DNA from 2 places in the Streptomyces sp. NPDC048257 genome. Region 2 is predicted to be linked to the other one. Evidence: riboswitches for the same ligand, from Rfam matches in the RefSeq annotation. Region 2 holds a riboswitch; the other holds the start of a gene.
What was found. A riboswitch is a leader RNA that binds a small molecule or an ion and turns the genes downstream of it on or off. The one in region 2 is predicted to bind cyclic di-AMP.

Region 1 (7,538 bases), on a different contig from region 2:
TGCGGGGGGCGCGTGGTCCGGGGCGGGGCCCCAGCTCCGGGCGGGGGCGGGGTTCGGGACGCCGCGCACGGCGGACAGGGCCTCGACGAGCTCGCCCAGCTCGACGTGCACCACCGCCACCGGCTTGCCGGGGTGCTCGGCGACCGCTGCGCGGAGCGCCCCGGCGAGATCGTCCGCGGGCGCGTCCTCGCTCACCCACGGGATGGCCGTGACCACCACCGCGTCGCAGTCGTCCGAGGCGAGCGCGTCGGTCAGGGCGGAGCGGAAGTCCGCCGGCGAGGCGGCCGTCGTCAGGTCCAGCGGCGGCAGCGGCCGCAGCCCCTGGGTGAGGCAGGCGTCGTAGGTGAGGATCCCGAGGGATTCGGAGTTGCCGAGGATCGCGATCCGGGGCCCGGCGGGCAGCGGCTGCGCGGCGAGCAGGAGGCCGACGTCCACCAGCTCGGTGACCGTGTCGACGCGGATGACTCCGGCCTGCCGCAGCAGGGCGGAGACGGTGGCCTCCGGCAGCCTGGTGCCGGTGACGACGTGCCCGGCCGGGCTGTGGCGGCCGCCCTTGGCGACGACCACCGGCTTGACGGCCGCCGTCCGGCGGGCGAGGCGGGTGAACTTCCGCGGGTTGCCGAGGGTTTCGAGGTAGAGCAGGGCGACGTCGGTCGCCTCGTCGTCGTACCAGTACTGGAGGATGTCGTTGCCGGAGACGTCGGCCCGGTTCCCCGCGGAGACGAAGGAGGACAGGCCCTCGCCGCGCCGGAGCAGCGCGGCGAGCAGGGCGATCCCGATCGCCCCGGACTGCGTGAACAGGCCGATGCGGCCGCGCGTCGGCATCGGCGCGGGGGTGAGGGAGGCGTTGAGTTCCACCTCCGGCGCGGTGTTGATCACCCCGTAGGCGTTCGGCCCGATGAGCCGCATCCCGTACGAGCGCACCTGCCGCACCAGTTCGCGCTGGCGGGCGAGTCCGGCCGGGCCGCTCTCCCCGTATCCGGCGGACAGGACGACGAGCCCCTGGACCCCGTGATCGCCGCAGGCGGCCACGGCGTCGGGGACCCGGTCGGCGGGGACCGCGATCACCGCGAGGTCGACCGGGGCGCCGATGGCCTCGACCGTGCGGTAGGCCCGTACGCCGTCGAGCAGGTCGCGGGTGACGGCCTCGTTGACGGCGTAGAGGTGGCCGTGGAAGCCGCTGTCGCGCAGGTTGCGCAGGGCGGCGGCGCCCACGCCCGCGCCGGAGCGGCTGACTCCGACCACGGCCACCGAGCCGGGGGCGAGCAGCCGCTGGACCGAGCGGGCCTCGGCGCGCTGTTCGCGGGCGCGCTGCACGGCGAGGGACTCGGCGGTGGGTTCGAGGTCGAGGGTGAGGTGGACGGAGCCGTCCTCGAAGCTGCGCTTCTGCTGGTAGCCGGCGTCCGTGAACACCTTGATCATCTTGCCGTTGGCGGGCAGCACCTCGGCGGCGAACCGCCGGATGCCGCGCTCCCGGGCCACCGCGCCGATGTGCTCGAGGAGGGCGGAGGCGACCCCGCGGCCCTGGTGGGCGTCCTGGACGAGGAAAGCGACCTCGGCCTCGTCGGCGGGTGCGGTGGCGGGCCGGCCGTCCGGGCCGATGCGGTCGTAGCGGACGGTGCCGATGAACTCCCCGCCGATGGTCGCGGCGAGGCCGACCCGGTCCACGTAGTCGTGGTGCGTGAAGCGGTGCACGTCGCGGTCGGAGAGCCGGGGGTACGGGGCGAAGAACCGGTAGTACTTCGACTCGTCCGAGACCTGCTCGTAGAAGCTGACGAGCCGGCCCGCGTCCTCGGTGGTGATGGGCCGGATCCGGGCGGTGCCGCCGTCGCGGAGGACGACATCGGCTTCCCAGTGGGCCGGGTACGAGGGGTCCGACTCGATGGTCATGGGCCCACCTTACGGCCGGATCAGGCCGGATCGGGCCGGACGGTGCGCGCGCGGCGCGTAAGGCAATATGGCGCAAATCAGTGCAAGCTGGGGAAGGTCGAACGGCGAAAAATTCAGGCCGAAGGTCGGTCCGAGCATTCCGGGCGTCGTGAGAGACTGGTCTAGACAACCGTAAGAACCTGAAGGGCATCACCATGGCAGAGCGCCGCGTCAACGTCGGTTGGGCCGAGGGCCTGCACGCTCGTCCCGCCTCGATCTTCGTCCGTGCGACGACCGCTTCCGGCGTCCCGGTGACCATCGCGAAGTCCGGCGGCGACCCCGTCAACGCCGCCTCCATGCTGGCGGTTCTGGGCCTGGGCGCCCAGGGCGGCGAGGAGATCGTCCTCGCCTCCGAGGCCGAGGGTGCGGACGTCGCACTGGACCGCCTCGCGAAGCTGGTCGCCGAGGGTCTCGAGGAGCTCCCCGAGACCGTCTGACCCTTCGGGTTCGACCTCCACGCGCGAAGCCGCGGCCCCGGCACCCCCGGGGGCCGCGGCTTCGTCGTTCACGCACGGGGCCGGACGCCGCGGCATCCCCGCCCCAGGGGAAGCGGACCTGAAGGCTGTCCCGCGATCCCGGGCGGGCGCGCGCCGCCGGCTACGGCGCCGCGCGCCGATCCACCCGCGATGACGGGACGGCCCGCAGGGAATCCGGCTCGGCAGAGAAAGGGCCCGGGCCAAAATCCCGGGGGCCGAAATCCCGGGGCCGAAATAAAGCTCCGCAGGAATTCGGCACGGCGAATCGAGCCAGGGCAGAAACCGGCCGGCCGCCGCGCAGCGAATTCGCGTGATTCCATCCTTTGTATACGGCGCCTGTTAATGCCGGCCGCTCGACATGTTTACGGCAGGTTGCGAAGTGCTCACCGCCGGGCGCAGCCGCAGCCGGTGCGCCCCCGCCGCCCGGTCGGCGTGCAGCGCGGTCAGCGACCGCGCCCGTTCGGCGTCGCCGCGCGCCACCGCGTCCACGATCGCGCCGTGCTCCGCCCAGGAGTCCACCGGCCGGACCGGCGCCTCCACCACGTACATCCAGGCGATCTTGTGCCGCATCTGCGTGAGCAACGCGATCAGCCCGGGGCTGCCGGAGGCCTGGGCGAGCGTCTCGTGGAACCAGCCGCCCAGGGACCGCAGATCCTCCCCCTGACCCCGCCTGGCCCGCTCCTGCCCCAGCCTGACCAGCCCGCGCAGCACCTTGAGGTGCGCGTCGGTGCGCCGCCGGGCGGCCCTGGCGGCCGCCAGGGGCTCCAGGAGCATCCGCAGCTCCAGCAGGTCCGCGGCCTCCTGCTCGGTCGGCTCGGCCACGCAGGCTCCGGCATGGCGCCGCGTGGTCACGAACCCCTCGGACTGCAGCGTCCGCAGCGCCTCGCGGACCGGGACGCGCGAGACCCCGTACCGGCGGGCCAGCACCTCCTCGGTCAGCCGGCCGCCGGGCTCGAAGACCCCGGAGACGATGTCGTCGCGGATTGCTGTGCATACCGCGTGCGCAGGAATACGCAAGACCGAACCTCCGCCTATTTCCGACTGCCAGCCTCTTTACGCGCACCAGCGCGCGTACTGCGACTCTATTGCAACACACGATGATTTCCGAGAGCCGCCGGAAATACGAAACATCTGCACAGGGGCGTAACAGCACAACACAAAGACCCCGGCTCGGGGAGCCGGGGTCTTCGGTGAAGCGGTGCGGCGAAGCAGGGTCAGAGGTCGACGCCGTGCGAGCGCAGGTACGCGACCGGGTCGATGTCCGAGCCGTACTGCGAGCCCGTGCGGGCCTCGAAGTGCAGGTGCGGGCCGCTGGAGTTGCCGGTGGAGCCCGACAGGCCGATCTGCTGGCCGGGGGTGACCTGCTGGCCGACGGAGACGTCGAGCGAGGTCATGTGCCCGTACTGGGTGTACGTACCGTCGTTGTGCTTGATCACGACGTTGTTGCCGTACGCGCCACCCCAGCCGGCCTCGACGACGGTGCCGACGCCCACCGCGTGGACCGAGGAGCCGGAGGCGGCGTGGAAGTCGATGCCCGTGTGGCTGCCGGAGGACCACATGCCGCCGCCCGCGTGGTACTGCGTGCTGACGTACGAGCCGTCCACCGGGGCGACGAACGTGTTGAGGCGCTTGCGCTCCTCCTCGCGGGCCGCACGCTCGGCGGCCTCGCGCTCGGCCTTCGCCTTGGCCTCGGCGAGGCGCTTGCCCTCCGCGGCCCGCTGCTTCGCGTCGGCCTCGGCCTGCGCCTTGGCGGCGGCCTTCTCGGCGGCGCGGTGCTGGGCGTCGGCCTGGTCGGCAATGTCGCCGGCGAGGTCCTCGGCGACGACCACGGCGCCCAGGCCGCCGTCCTGGCCGAGGTTGCTGCTGTGGTTGTCCGCGGCGAAGGCCGGGGCGGCGAGGGAGCCGACGACACCCGTGGTGGCGATCGCGGCGATACCGGCGTAACCGGCGGTCTTGCGGCTCAGACGGCTGGAACCACGGTGCTTACCGGAGCCAGCGGGACGACTGCCAAACGCCATGAAGGGTTTGATCCTTTCCTTCCTTCTCGCCTACCGGGTTAGCTGACGGGTTCGGAGCAGGAAGGTCTCCTACGGGCCTCCTCTTGCGAGGGGGTCCGATTCACCCCAGGGACACATGTGGGTCCCCGGCTCCCCAGGCTCGCGCCTGACGGGGACTCGGCGATCGCTGTCCGGTGCCGCGGGTGCGGCGGGCACGACTGACGAACAGCACGGCCGACGCTAGGCGGATCATCAGTCAATCGCCAAACAGACGCGGCTTTTTGTTGCGTACGCCACACCACATAAAAGCAACCTCACCACTAAACGGACAAAAGGGGTTCTGGTGAACAAGTCACCAGAACCCCTTGCCGAAACCTTCGGCCGGCCCTCAAGGGGCCGTCACCCGAGCGTCAGTTGGAGACGACCGTGACCTCGCCGATCCCGAGGGCCCGTACGGGCTCCTCGATCAGCGCCGCGTCGCCCACCAGGACGGTGACCAGCCGGTCCGCCGGGAAGGCCTTCACGACCGCCGAAGTCGCCTCCACCGTGCCGGTTTCCGCCAGCTGGGCGTACAACTGCGCCTGGTAGTCGTCCGGCAGCTCCTGCTCGACCTGGTCGGCCAGGGTGCCCGCGACCGAGGCCGCCGTCTCGAACTTCAGCGGGGCCACGCCCACCAAGTTCTGTACGGCGACATCGCGTTCCGCGTCGGTCAGACCGCCCTCCGCGAGGGTGCGCAGCACCTTCCAGAGGTCCTCCAGCGCCGGTCCGGTGTTCGGGGTGTCCACCGAGCCGCTGATGGCGAGCATCGAGGCGCCCTTGCCGTCCGCGGTGGAGCGCAGCACCTGGCCGAAGGCGCGCACGCCGTAGGTGTACCCCTTCTCCTCGCGCAGCACCTTGTCCAGGCGGGAGGTGAGGGTGCCGCCCAGGCAGTACGTGCCGAGCACCTGGGCCGCCCACAGCCGGTCGTGGCGGTCCGCCCCGATCCGGCCGATCAGCAGCTGCGTCTGGACCGCGCCGGGGCGGTCCACGATGACCACGCGGCCGGTGTCGTCCGCGGTCACCGGCGGCACCGGCAGTGCCGCGGCGGTGTTGCCCGTCCAGGCACCCAGGGTGTCCGCCAGCACGGCGTCCAGGTCGATGCCGGTCAGGTCGCCGACGACCACCGCGGTGGCGGTGGCGGGGCGTACGTGAGCCTCGTAGAAGGCGCGTACGGCGGCGGAGTCGATCCGGGCGACCGTCTCCTCGGTGCCCTGGCGCGGCCGGGACATCCGCAGGGTGGCCGGGAAGAGCTCCTTGGAGAGCTGCTTGGCGGCACGGCGCTGCGGGTTGGCCAGCTCGTGCGGGATCTCGTCGAGCCGGTTGCGCACCAGCCGGTCGACCTCGGCGTCGGAGAAGGCCGGGGCGCGGAGCGCCTCGGCGAGCAGACCCATCGCCTTGGCCAGCCGGGAGGCCGGGACCTCCAGCGAGACCCGGATGCCCGGGTGGTCGGCGTGCGCGTCGAGGGTGGCGCCGCAGCGCTCCAGCTCGGCTGCGAACTCCTCGGCGGAGTGCTTGTCGGTGCCCTCGGAGAGCGCCCGCGCCATGATGGTCGCCACGCCGTCCAGGCCCTCGGGCTCGGCGTCGAGCGGGGCGGCGAGGTTGACCTCGACCGCGACGACCTGCTGGCCCGGCCGGTGGCAGCGCAGCAGGGTCAGCCCGTTGGACAGCCGGCCGCGGTCGGGGGCCGGGAAGGCCCACGGCTGCGGCTCGCCGGCCTGCGGGCGCGGGTGGAAGGTCATCGTGACGGCTGCGGTGTCGCTCACTGCTCCGCCCCCTCGTTCTCGTCGGACTCGCCGTGCTGGTCGGACTCGTCGTTCTCGTCGTTCTCGTCGGCTGCGAGCGGCTCGTAGACGAGCACCGCGCGGTTGTCCGGGCGCAGACGGGCCGCGGCCACGGCCTGCACCTCCTCGGCGGTGATGTCGAGGACGCGCTGGACGGCGGTCAGCGCCAGCTGCGGGTCGCCGAACAGCACCGCGAAGCGGCACAGTTCGTCGGCGCGTCCGGCCACCGTGCTCAGCCGGTCCAGCCACTCGCGCTCGAGCTGTGCCTGGGCGCGCTCCATCTCCTCGGCCGTCGGGCCCTCGGCGGCGAACCGCGCGAGCTCCTCGTCCACGGCCGCCTCGATGGCGGGGATCTCGACCCCGCTGGAGGTCTTGACGTCCAGCCAGCCCAGGGAGGGCGCGCCGGCCAGGCGCAGCATGCCGAAGCCGGCCGCGACGGCCGTCTGGTCGCGGCGTACCAGCCGGTTGTGCAGCAGCGAGGACTCCCCGCCGCCCAGGATGGTCAGCGCCACGTCGGCGGCGTCGCACTCGCGGGTGCCGTCGTGCGGCAGCCGGTAGGCGGCCATCAGCGCACGCGCCGGGACCTCCTCGACGATCTCCTCGCGCAGCTGTTCCCCGATGGTGTCGGGCAGCGAGCCGTCGCGGGGCGGCTGCTTGCCGTCGTGCGCAGGGATGGTCCCGAAGTACTTCTCCACCCAGGCGAGGGTCTGCTCGGGGTCGATGTCGCCGACCACCGAGAGCACCGCGTTGTTGGGCGCGTAGTACGTACGGAAGAAGGTGCGCGCGTCCTCGAGGGAGGCGGCGTCCAGGTCGGCCATGGAGCCGATCGGGGTGTGGTGGTAAGGGTGGCCCTCGGGGTAGGCCAGGGCGGTGAGCCGCTCGAAGGCCGTGCCGTAGGGAACGTTGTCGTACCGCTGGCGGCGCTCGTTCTTGACGACGTCGCGCTGGTTCTCCATGGACTCGTCGTCCAGGGCGGCCAGCAGGGACCCCATCCGGTCCGCTTCCAGCCAGAGCGCGAGCTCCAGCTGGTGGGTCGGCATCGTCTCGAAGTAGTTGGTGCGCTCGAAGCTGGTGGTGCCGTTGAGGGAACCGCCGGCCCCCTGGACCAGTTCGAAGTGCCCGTTGCCCGGTACGCTCGCCGACCCCTGGAACATCAGGTGCTCAAAGAGGTGAGCCAGGCCGGTACGCCCCTTGACTTCGTGGCGCGAGCCGACGTCGTACCAGAGGCAGACCGCGGCGACCGGGGTCAGGTGGTCCTCGGAGAGCACCACGCGCAGGCCGTTGGCCAGCCGGTGCTCGGTCGCTGTCAGGCCGCC
Region 2 (7,538 bases):
CGACACCACGAACAGCCCGATCCGGCCGTCGGCCAGCAGGTGCCGGACGCTGACCTGGTCGGGGTCTGCGAGCAGGGCGTTCATCCGGTGCTGTTCCTCGGCCGGCATGCCGAGCCCCCGGTCCTCCACCTCGACGGCGATCCCGGCGGTGACCCGCTCGGCGCGCAGCACCACATCGGTGTCCGGGGCGGAGAACACCGTGGCGTTCTCGACGAGTTCGGCCAGCAGGTGCACCACGTCCGCGACGGCGTGCCCGCGGACGCTGCCGCCGGCCGGGGGCACCACCTTGACCCGGGTGTACTGCTCGACCTCCGCGACCGAGGAGCGGAGCACCTCGCTCAGGTCGATGGGCCGGGTCCACTGGCGGCGCGAGGCGGCGCCGCCCAGTACCGCGAGGTTCTCGGCGTGGCGCCGGATGCGGGTGGCGAGGTGGTCGACGTGGAAGAGCTCCTTGAGCAGGTCCGGGTCCTCGACCGTGTCCTCCAGGTCGTCCAGCAGCGAGATCTCACGGTGCACGAGGGACTGGAGCCTGCGCGCGAGGTTGACGAAGACCTCGACCTTGCGCTCGCTGTCGGACGGGGTGGCCGGTCCGGCCAGCCGCAGGAGGGTCGTGTGCGCCTGTTCGCGGGCGCCGCGCAGCTCCTGGGAGAGCAGCCAGAACTCGTCCATCCCGGCCGGGTCGCCGCCGGGCGGCGGGGAGCCGGAGCTCGGGCCGCCGCGCACCGGGTGGGGCGGGGTCTCGCCCCGTTCCAGCCGGTCGGCGGCCGCGCGCAGCTCGTGGCGGCCGCGCACGCTGGAGCGGCGCAGCGCCTCGCACCGGTCCCGTACGGCCTTGGCAGCGCGCTGGGCCCCGAGCAGGGCCGCGGCGAGGGCTCCGACGACGAGGAGGGCGCAGCCGGTGAGGACCGGCCAGAGCCGGGCGTCGCGGTCGCCGGCTCCCCCGCCGAGCTGGAGGGTGAAGATCACCGCGGCGGCGCCGCTGAGTGCGGCGGCGAGCGTGGGCAGTACGGCGGCGCGCACCAGCTGGGGGCGTATCTGCCGGCCGGGACCGGTGACGGCGTGTCTCGACGGGGCATGGCGGGCGGCGCGGAGTCCGGACATCTGCGTCCTCGGTACGTGGGGCCCGGCCCCCAGCGTTCCCGGGGCCCGGTGTTGATCACCGAATACCCACGCTAGACCTCACCGCCACGCCCCGGACTGCCAGTTGGCGAACTTCGCGGTGGTGCTTCCCGCTCCCGGTGGAGCGCTCGTACAGGAGCCCGAATGCGCCGGTCGGACCCCGTGGACCGCCCCGGCGCCGCCCACGGCGGTCGGGCTGCCGTGGGGCGGACCCGTCCGAACGGCCGTCGGCCGCCCCGATGCGCCGGGGCGGCCGGAACCTCCGTACGCGCTGTCGGCTACGACCCGACGGACTCCTGCTTCTCCTGTCCGCCGGCCGCCGCGGACCCCACCCGCGCCGCCGTCCCCGCCACTGCCCCGGCTCCCAGCGGGGGCACGGACGAAGGACCGTCGACCGGACCGCCCGCTGCTGCCCCGGCGACGAAGGGGCGCCACCACGGCGTGTGCGGAGCGCCGGCGGCGCCGGGCTCGAACGGCTGGCCCGGGATCGGCAGTGCGATGGCGGCCCCGGCCCCCTCGGCCGCGGCCAGCGTGCCCTCTCCCGGCTCGGCCCACGGGTGCAGGGCCAGGTTGAAGGTGCCCCAGTGGATCGGCAGCATCGTGCCGTGCGGGGTGCCGCCCTGCAGGTCGAGGTGGGCGCGCATGCCCTCCTCGGGCGTCATGTGGATGTCGGGCCAGTATTCCGAGTAGGCGCCGATCTGGATCATCGTGGCGTCGAAGGGCCCGTGCTCGGCGCCGATCTCCTCGAAGCCGGGGAAGTAGCCGGTGTCCCCGCTGTGGTAGATCCGGTGCTCGTCGCCCGCGACGACCCAGGACGCCCACAGGGTGTGCTGCTGGTTGCGCAGGCCGCGGCCGCAGAAGTGGCGGGCGGGGGTCGCCGTGAGGGAGAGCCCGGCGACCTTGGTGCTCTCGTTCCAGTCCAGCTCGCGCAGCCGGTCGGCCGGTACGCCCCAGCGCTCCAGGTGCGCGCCGACGCCCAGCGGAACGGCGAAGACCGTGTCCGTACCGGCCAGCACCTTGATCGTCGGCAGGTCGAGGTGGTCGTAGTGGTCGTGCGAGATGACCACGACGTCGACCTCGCCCAGCGAGGCCAGCGGGACCGGTACCGGGTGCAGCCGCTTGGGCCCGGCGAAGGGGAAGGGGGAGCACCGCTCGCCCCAGACCGGGTCGAACAGCACCCGGCGCCCGTCGATCTCCGCGAGCACGCTGGAGTGGCCCATCCAGGTCAGCCGCAGGCCGCTCGCGGGCGGCTTCGCCAGGTCCGCGAGGGTCGTCGGGTGGACGGGCATCGGCGCGGCGGGGCTGCGCCGGACCCGCTGCTCGCGGTGGAAGTAGATCTTGGCGAACTCCGTCATCGAACCCGAGGGCCTGTTCCGGGCCCCGACCGGGTTCTGGAAGACGCCGTCGGCGAAGTTCGGCGAACGGTGGATCCGCTCCAGCCGGGCACCGGACGGGTCCGCACCGAAGGCTTCGGGCCGCAGGGCGCGCAGCCGCGGACGCAGGGGACGGGAGCCGGTCAAAGCGCCTCCAGGGAGGGTGGGGTCAGGATGGTCGTATCTCTACGACCATCCCAACGCACACCGGCCCCGAAGGATTCCGCTTGCGGCCCCCGCGACCGCGGCAGGGACTACGACCGGGACCGGAGCGGCAGCAGGTCCGGCCGCTTCGCCTCGACGTGGTCCCCGGAGGACTCCCCGCGCAGCCGCCGGCCGATCCACGGTACGAGGTGCTCGCGCGCCCACTGGATGTTGTCCCGGGTCACGTCCACCGAGCCGCGCGGCCGCTGCGGGGGCCACGGCTGGTCGGGGTCGGTCGGCACGTCCAGCCCGAGCACCTGGGCGGCGCGCAGCGCGACCCGGGTGTGACCCTCGGGCGAGAGGTGCAGCCGGTCCGTGTCCCACGCCCGCCGGTCCTGTACGGATCTCAGCGACCAGAGGTCGAGCACCGGGCAGTCGTAGCGGTCGGCGATGGCGCGGACGTGCGCGCTGTACGTCGCGACCTTGCCGCGGAGGTGCTTGAGCACCGGTACGCCCCGGGTGTCGAAGCCCGTGGTGATCATGACCTGGCCCACGGACGCGGCGAGGTCGGCCACGGCCGCCTCGAAGCGCTCGGCCACGTCGTCCGGGTCGGTGCCGGGCCGGATGATGTCGTTGCCGCCCGCGCAGAAGGTCACCAGATCGGGTGCGAGGGCCTTGGCCCTCGGAAGCTGGTCGGCCACGATCTGGTCGAGGAGCTTCCCCCGCACCGCCAGATTCGCGTACCGGAAGTCGTGCTCTTCGCGCTGATCGGCCAGGAGCACGGCGAGCCGGTCCGCCCAGCCGAGATAGAAATCCCCGGGTCCCGGGTCCCCCACGCCTTCGGTGAAGCTGTCCCCGATCGCCGCGTACGAGCCGATGGTCTTGAGTTTCGTCGTCGTCGCTGCCACGGGACACCATCCTTCACTCCCGCAAGCAACCTACGCCAACGTAATAGGGGGTTGACGGACCGTGATCTCTACCACGCGGGGGATAAGGAATAAGTACACATGAGGCCGGGACCCCCCTCGGGTCCCGGCCTCACGCGGGTCGGTGCTCCGACGGCGGGTGCCGTCAGAGGCTCGCGCCCTTCGAGCGGAGGTAGGCGATCGGGTCCAGGTCGGAGCCGTAGGACGGGCTCGTGCGGATCTCGAAGTGGAGGTGCGGGCCGGTCGAGTTGCCGGTGGAGCCGGAGAGGCCGATGGACTGGCCGGCGGTGACGCTCTGGCCGGAGGAGACGGAGAGCTGGGACAGGTGGGCGTACTGGGAGTACTTGCCGTCCGCGTGCCGGATGACGACCTCGTTGCCGTACGAGCCGCTCCAGCCGGCGGAGACCACGGTGCCCGCGCCGACGGCCCTGACGCTGGTGCCGGAGCTCGCGATGAAGTCGACGCCGGTGTGGTAACCGGAGGACCACATGGCGCCCGCGACCTTGTACTGGGTGGAGATCCCACCGCTGACCGGGGCCACGAAGCCGGCGGCCGACTGCGGCGCGGCGGGGGCCTCGGCCGGAGCCTGGGGGGCGGACTCCCGCTGCGCCGGGGCGGCCTTCCCGGTCTGCTTGCGGACGGACGGGGCGGACTTCTCGGGCGCGGCCTTCGCGGCCGGCTTGGCGTCGGCCTCGGGGGCGGCGCCGGACGGAGCCGCCTCGCCCGGAGCGCCGAGGGTCAGCTCCAGACCCGGGTGGATCAGCGACGGGTCGGTGCCGACGGCCTCGCGGTTGTCGGCGTACAGCTGCTCCCAGCCGCCGGACAGGTGGCGCTCAGCGGCGATCTTGGAGAGGTAGTCGCCCGGCACGACCGTGTAGACGGTCGGCGCGGCCTGCACGGCGGCGACGGGGGCCGCCTGCAGCGCGACGGGGACCTGCGGAGCCACCGCGGGGGCCACGGCGGTCGCGGCGGCCGGGGCACCGGCCGCGTGGGCGCCGGCGGCACCGATCAGCGGCAGCGCGAGGGCCGCGCCACCGGTTCCGGCGACGGCGAAACCGCGCGAAAGGGAAAGGGACTTGGGACGGCGGTGCTTACCCTTTGCAGGCATGACGAATTCCTCTCCGGCGCCTGCGAGGTGAGCTGTCGGGTTCGGACTGGAGATGTCCGGCCGTACATGTACGGGACATGAACGGCTTCACCCCGAGCCGTCCCGGCGAAAAGATCTCCGGGACAGCGGCTTACCTGGTTCCCCCGCTCCTGCCGCGCGAATAGGTCGGGTGCGGTTTCCGGGAGGCGGCAGGATTTGGCGGTCCACCCGGATCGATCGCGAAGGTAATCCCTTGCGGCCACACGGAACAAGCCACGAATTCCCTGACGGAATCACAGGTATGAGGGATCGAAGGAATTACGGTCACCCTCCGTCCATTCCGCACCGTCAACAACCGCTCCGACGGGGCCATTCGCCTTTAGCGATCAGGCACTCACGGTCACCGTATGATCTGGCTCACGGGGACGTGCCCGATCTCGCCTCCGGATATGGCAAGTTGGCGCCAAACAGTGTAATTCGGACAGAGGGCCCACGACGTGGCGGAGGAGTTGCTTTGACCCAGCAGATACAGGAGCCGGAGCTGACCGGGGTGCGCAATTTCCGCGATGTAGGCGGATTGCCGACTTCCGATGGCCGAACGGTCATGACGGGACGACTGTTCCGAAGCGGACATCTGGCACATGCCACCGAAAGCGATGCACAGTTCCTCGTGTCGCTCGGGCTCCACACCATCTTCGACTTCCGCAACAACGCCGACCACGCGCTGGAGGGGCCGGACGTCGAACTGCCCGGCGTCCGGAACGTCAACATCCCGCTCTCCGACCCGGCCGACGGACGGGAGTTCTGGCGGCTGGTCCGCGACGGCGACCTCGTCCAGCTCCGTTCGATCCTGGGCGACGGCAAGGCCGCGGCCCGGATGTCGGACTCGTACCGCGGGATCATCCGGCACCGCACCGCCGAGCACAGCCGGGTCGTCCACGCCCTCGCCGAGGACAGCGTCCCCGCCCTCATGCACTGTGCGGCCGGCAAGGACCGGGCCGGTCTGTCGATCGCCGTCACCCTGCTCGCGCTGGGCGTCGAGCGCGAGGCGATCGTGACGGACTACCTGGAGTCGAACGCCCCGCACCGCCGCTACCGCGTACGCCGCAGCGACGAGTCGGCGGGCGCCCGCTCCCCCGAGGTGATGGACTTGCTCTCGCCGCTCTTCGACGCCCGCGCCGAGTACCTGCTGGCCGCCTTCGACACCATCGACGAGATCTGGGGCGGGGTGGACCGCTATCTGGCGCAGGGCCTCGGGCTGACGCCCGAGACCCTCGGCCGGCTGCGGGACCGGCTCCTGCTCTGACACCCCGGGGGACCGTTCCCCCACTGGGTCGGCGGGCCGTCAGCGCGTGGCGACGGCCTGCTTCACCAGCGTCCTGCCGAAGTCCCAGATCAGCCCGGACCCGCCGTGCGCCTCGTCCATGACCTCGCGGAAGGCGCCGACGAACCGGTCCACGTCCCGCTCGTCCACGATCAGCGGCGGGATCAGCTTGATCACCTCCAGGTGGTCCCCGGAGACCTGGGTGAGGATCCGGTGCTTCTGGAGCAGCGGCACCACGACCATCTGCGCGAAGAGCCCCTTGCGGGCCGCCTGCAGCATGGTCCACCGGCTGCGCAGGCCCAGCGAGGACGGCCGGCCGAACTCGATGCCGATCATCAGCCCGCGCCCCCGCACCTCGTGCAGCAGCTCGTACTCGTCCACCAGCGCGGCGAGGCGCCCGCGCAGCAGGTCACCCATGGCCCGGGCGTTCGCCACGACCTCCTCGTCCTCCATGACGGACAGGACCGCCAGTCCCGCCGCCATCGCCTGGGCGTTGGAACCGAAGCTCGCGGAGTGCACGAGCACCCGGTCCATGGACGAGTAGACCTTCTTGAAGATCCAGTCCTTGCCCAGGGTCGCGCCGACCGGCACGTAGCCGCCCGACAGTGCCTTCGCCACGCACACCAGGTCCGGCTCCACGCCCGGCTCGTGCTGGTAGGCGTAGAAGTCCCCGGTCCGTCCGAGGCCGGTCTGCACCTCGTCCGCGATCAGCAGCGCGCCCCGCCGGTGCAGCATCTCCTGCGCGGCGAGCAGGAATCCGGGCGGGGCGGCGAGGACCCCCTTGCCCTGGATCGGCTCGACGACGAAGGCGGCCACGTCCCCGCGCTTCAGCTCCCGCTCCAGGGCGTCCAGGTCCCCGAGGGTGATCTTCGTGTCGGGCAGCAGCGGTGCGAAGCCGTCGCGGAAGCCGCCCTCCCCGTTGACCGAGAGGGAGCCGGCGGTCAGCCCGTGGAAGGCGTGGTCGCAGTAGAGGATCCTGGGCCGCCCGGTGGCGTACCGGGCGAACTTCAGGGCCGTCTCCACCGCCTCGGTGCCGCTGTTTCCGAAGAAGACCCGGTCCAGGTGCGGGCTGTACGAGAGCAGCTTCTCGGCCAGCAGCCCGGGCAGCGGCTGGCAGTCGAAGCGGGTGAGGTCGGCGAGCTGGGCGTCCAGGACGTCGTGCAGGGCCCGGCGGACGACCGGGTGGTGCCGGCCCAGGCCCATCACCCCGAACCCGGCCAGCATGTCCAGGTAGTCGTTGCCCTCGGCGTCCCAGAAGTGGGCGCCCTCGGCCCGCTCGTAGACCTTGTCGAAGCCGATGGTGTGCAGCATGCGGGGCAACTGGTGGTTGAGGTGCCGGGCGTGCAGCTCGTACCGCTCCGCGCCGCGCTCGGCCAGCAGGGCGCCGAGGTCGAAGCCCTTGCCCCGGCCGCCCTCCTCCCCTGGCCGCCCGGTCATGCCGACTTGTCCCGGTTACCGGCGATCGTCTCCCGGGCCGCGCGCAGGGATTCCTTGAGGGAGCCCATGGTGGCCAGGACGGCGGTGGGCTCGTAGCCGCAGTGCGCCATGCAGTTCGCGCAGCGCGG

Region 1: linked by a shared signal. The riboswitch ahead of ACGFZK_RS29965 (M23 family metallopeptidase) and the one ahead of ACGFZK_RS06210 (LysM peptidoglycan-binding domain-containing M23 family metallopeptidase) in region 2 are both predicted to bind cyclic di-AMP.

The regions. Positions count from the first base shown of each region.
Region 1 is NZ_JBICZI010000022.1:41,332-48,869, reverse strand. Features, by position in the region: gene ACGFZK_RS29980 (GNAT family N-acetyltransferase) at 1-1,890, opposite strand, end outside; gene ACGFZK_RS29975 (HPr family phosphocarrier protein) at 2,085-2,366, shown strand; gene ACGFZK_RS29970 (GntR family transcriptional regulator) at 2,745-3,422, opposite strand; gene ACGFZK_RS29965 (M23 family metallopeptidase) at 3,620-4,423, opposite strand; cyclic di-AMP (ydaO/yuaA leader) riboswitch at 4,436-4,595, opposite strand; gene ACGFZK_RS29960 (M16 family metallopeptidase) at 4,813-6,180, opposite strand; gene ACGFZK_RS29955 (M16 family metallopeptidase) at 6,201-7,538, opposite strand, start outside.
Region 2 is NZ_JBICZI010000002.1:480,795-488,332, reverse strand. Features, by position in the region: gene ACGFZK_RS06225 (ATP-binding protein) at 1-1,101, opposite strand, end outside; gene ACGFZK_RS06220 (MBL fold metallo-hydrolase) at 1,398-2,639, opposite strand; gene ACGFZK_RS06215 (SGNH/GDSL hydrolase family protein) at 2,747-3,544, opposite strand; gene ACGFZK_RS06210 (LysM peptidoglycan-binding domain-containing M23 family metallopeptidase) at 3,708-4,670, opposite strand; cyclic di-AMP (ydaO/yuaA leader) riboswitch at 4,675-4,871, opposite strand; gene ACGFZK_RS06205 (tyrosine-protein phosphatase) at 5,164-5,955, shown strand; gene ACGFZK_RS06200 (aspartate aminotransferase family protein) at 5,995-7,410, opposite strand; gene hpnH (adenosyl-hopene transferase HpnH) at 7,407-7,538, opposite strand, start outside.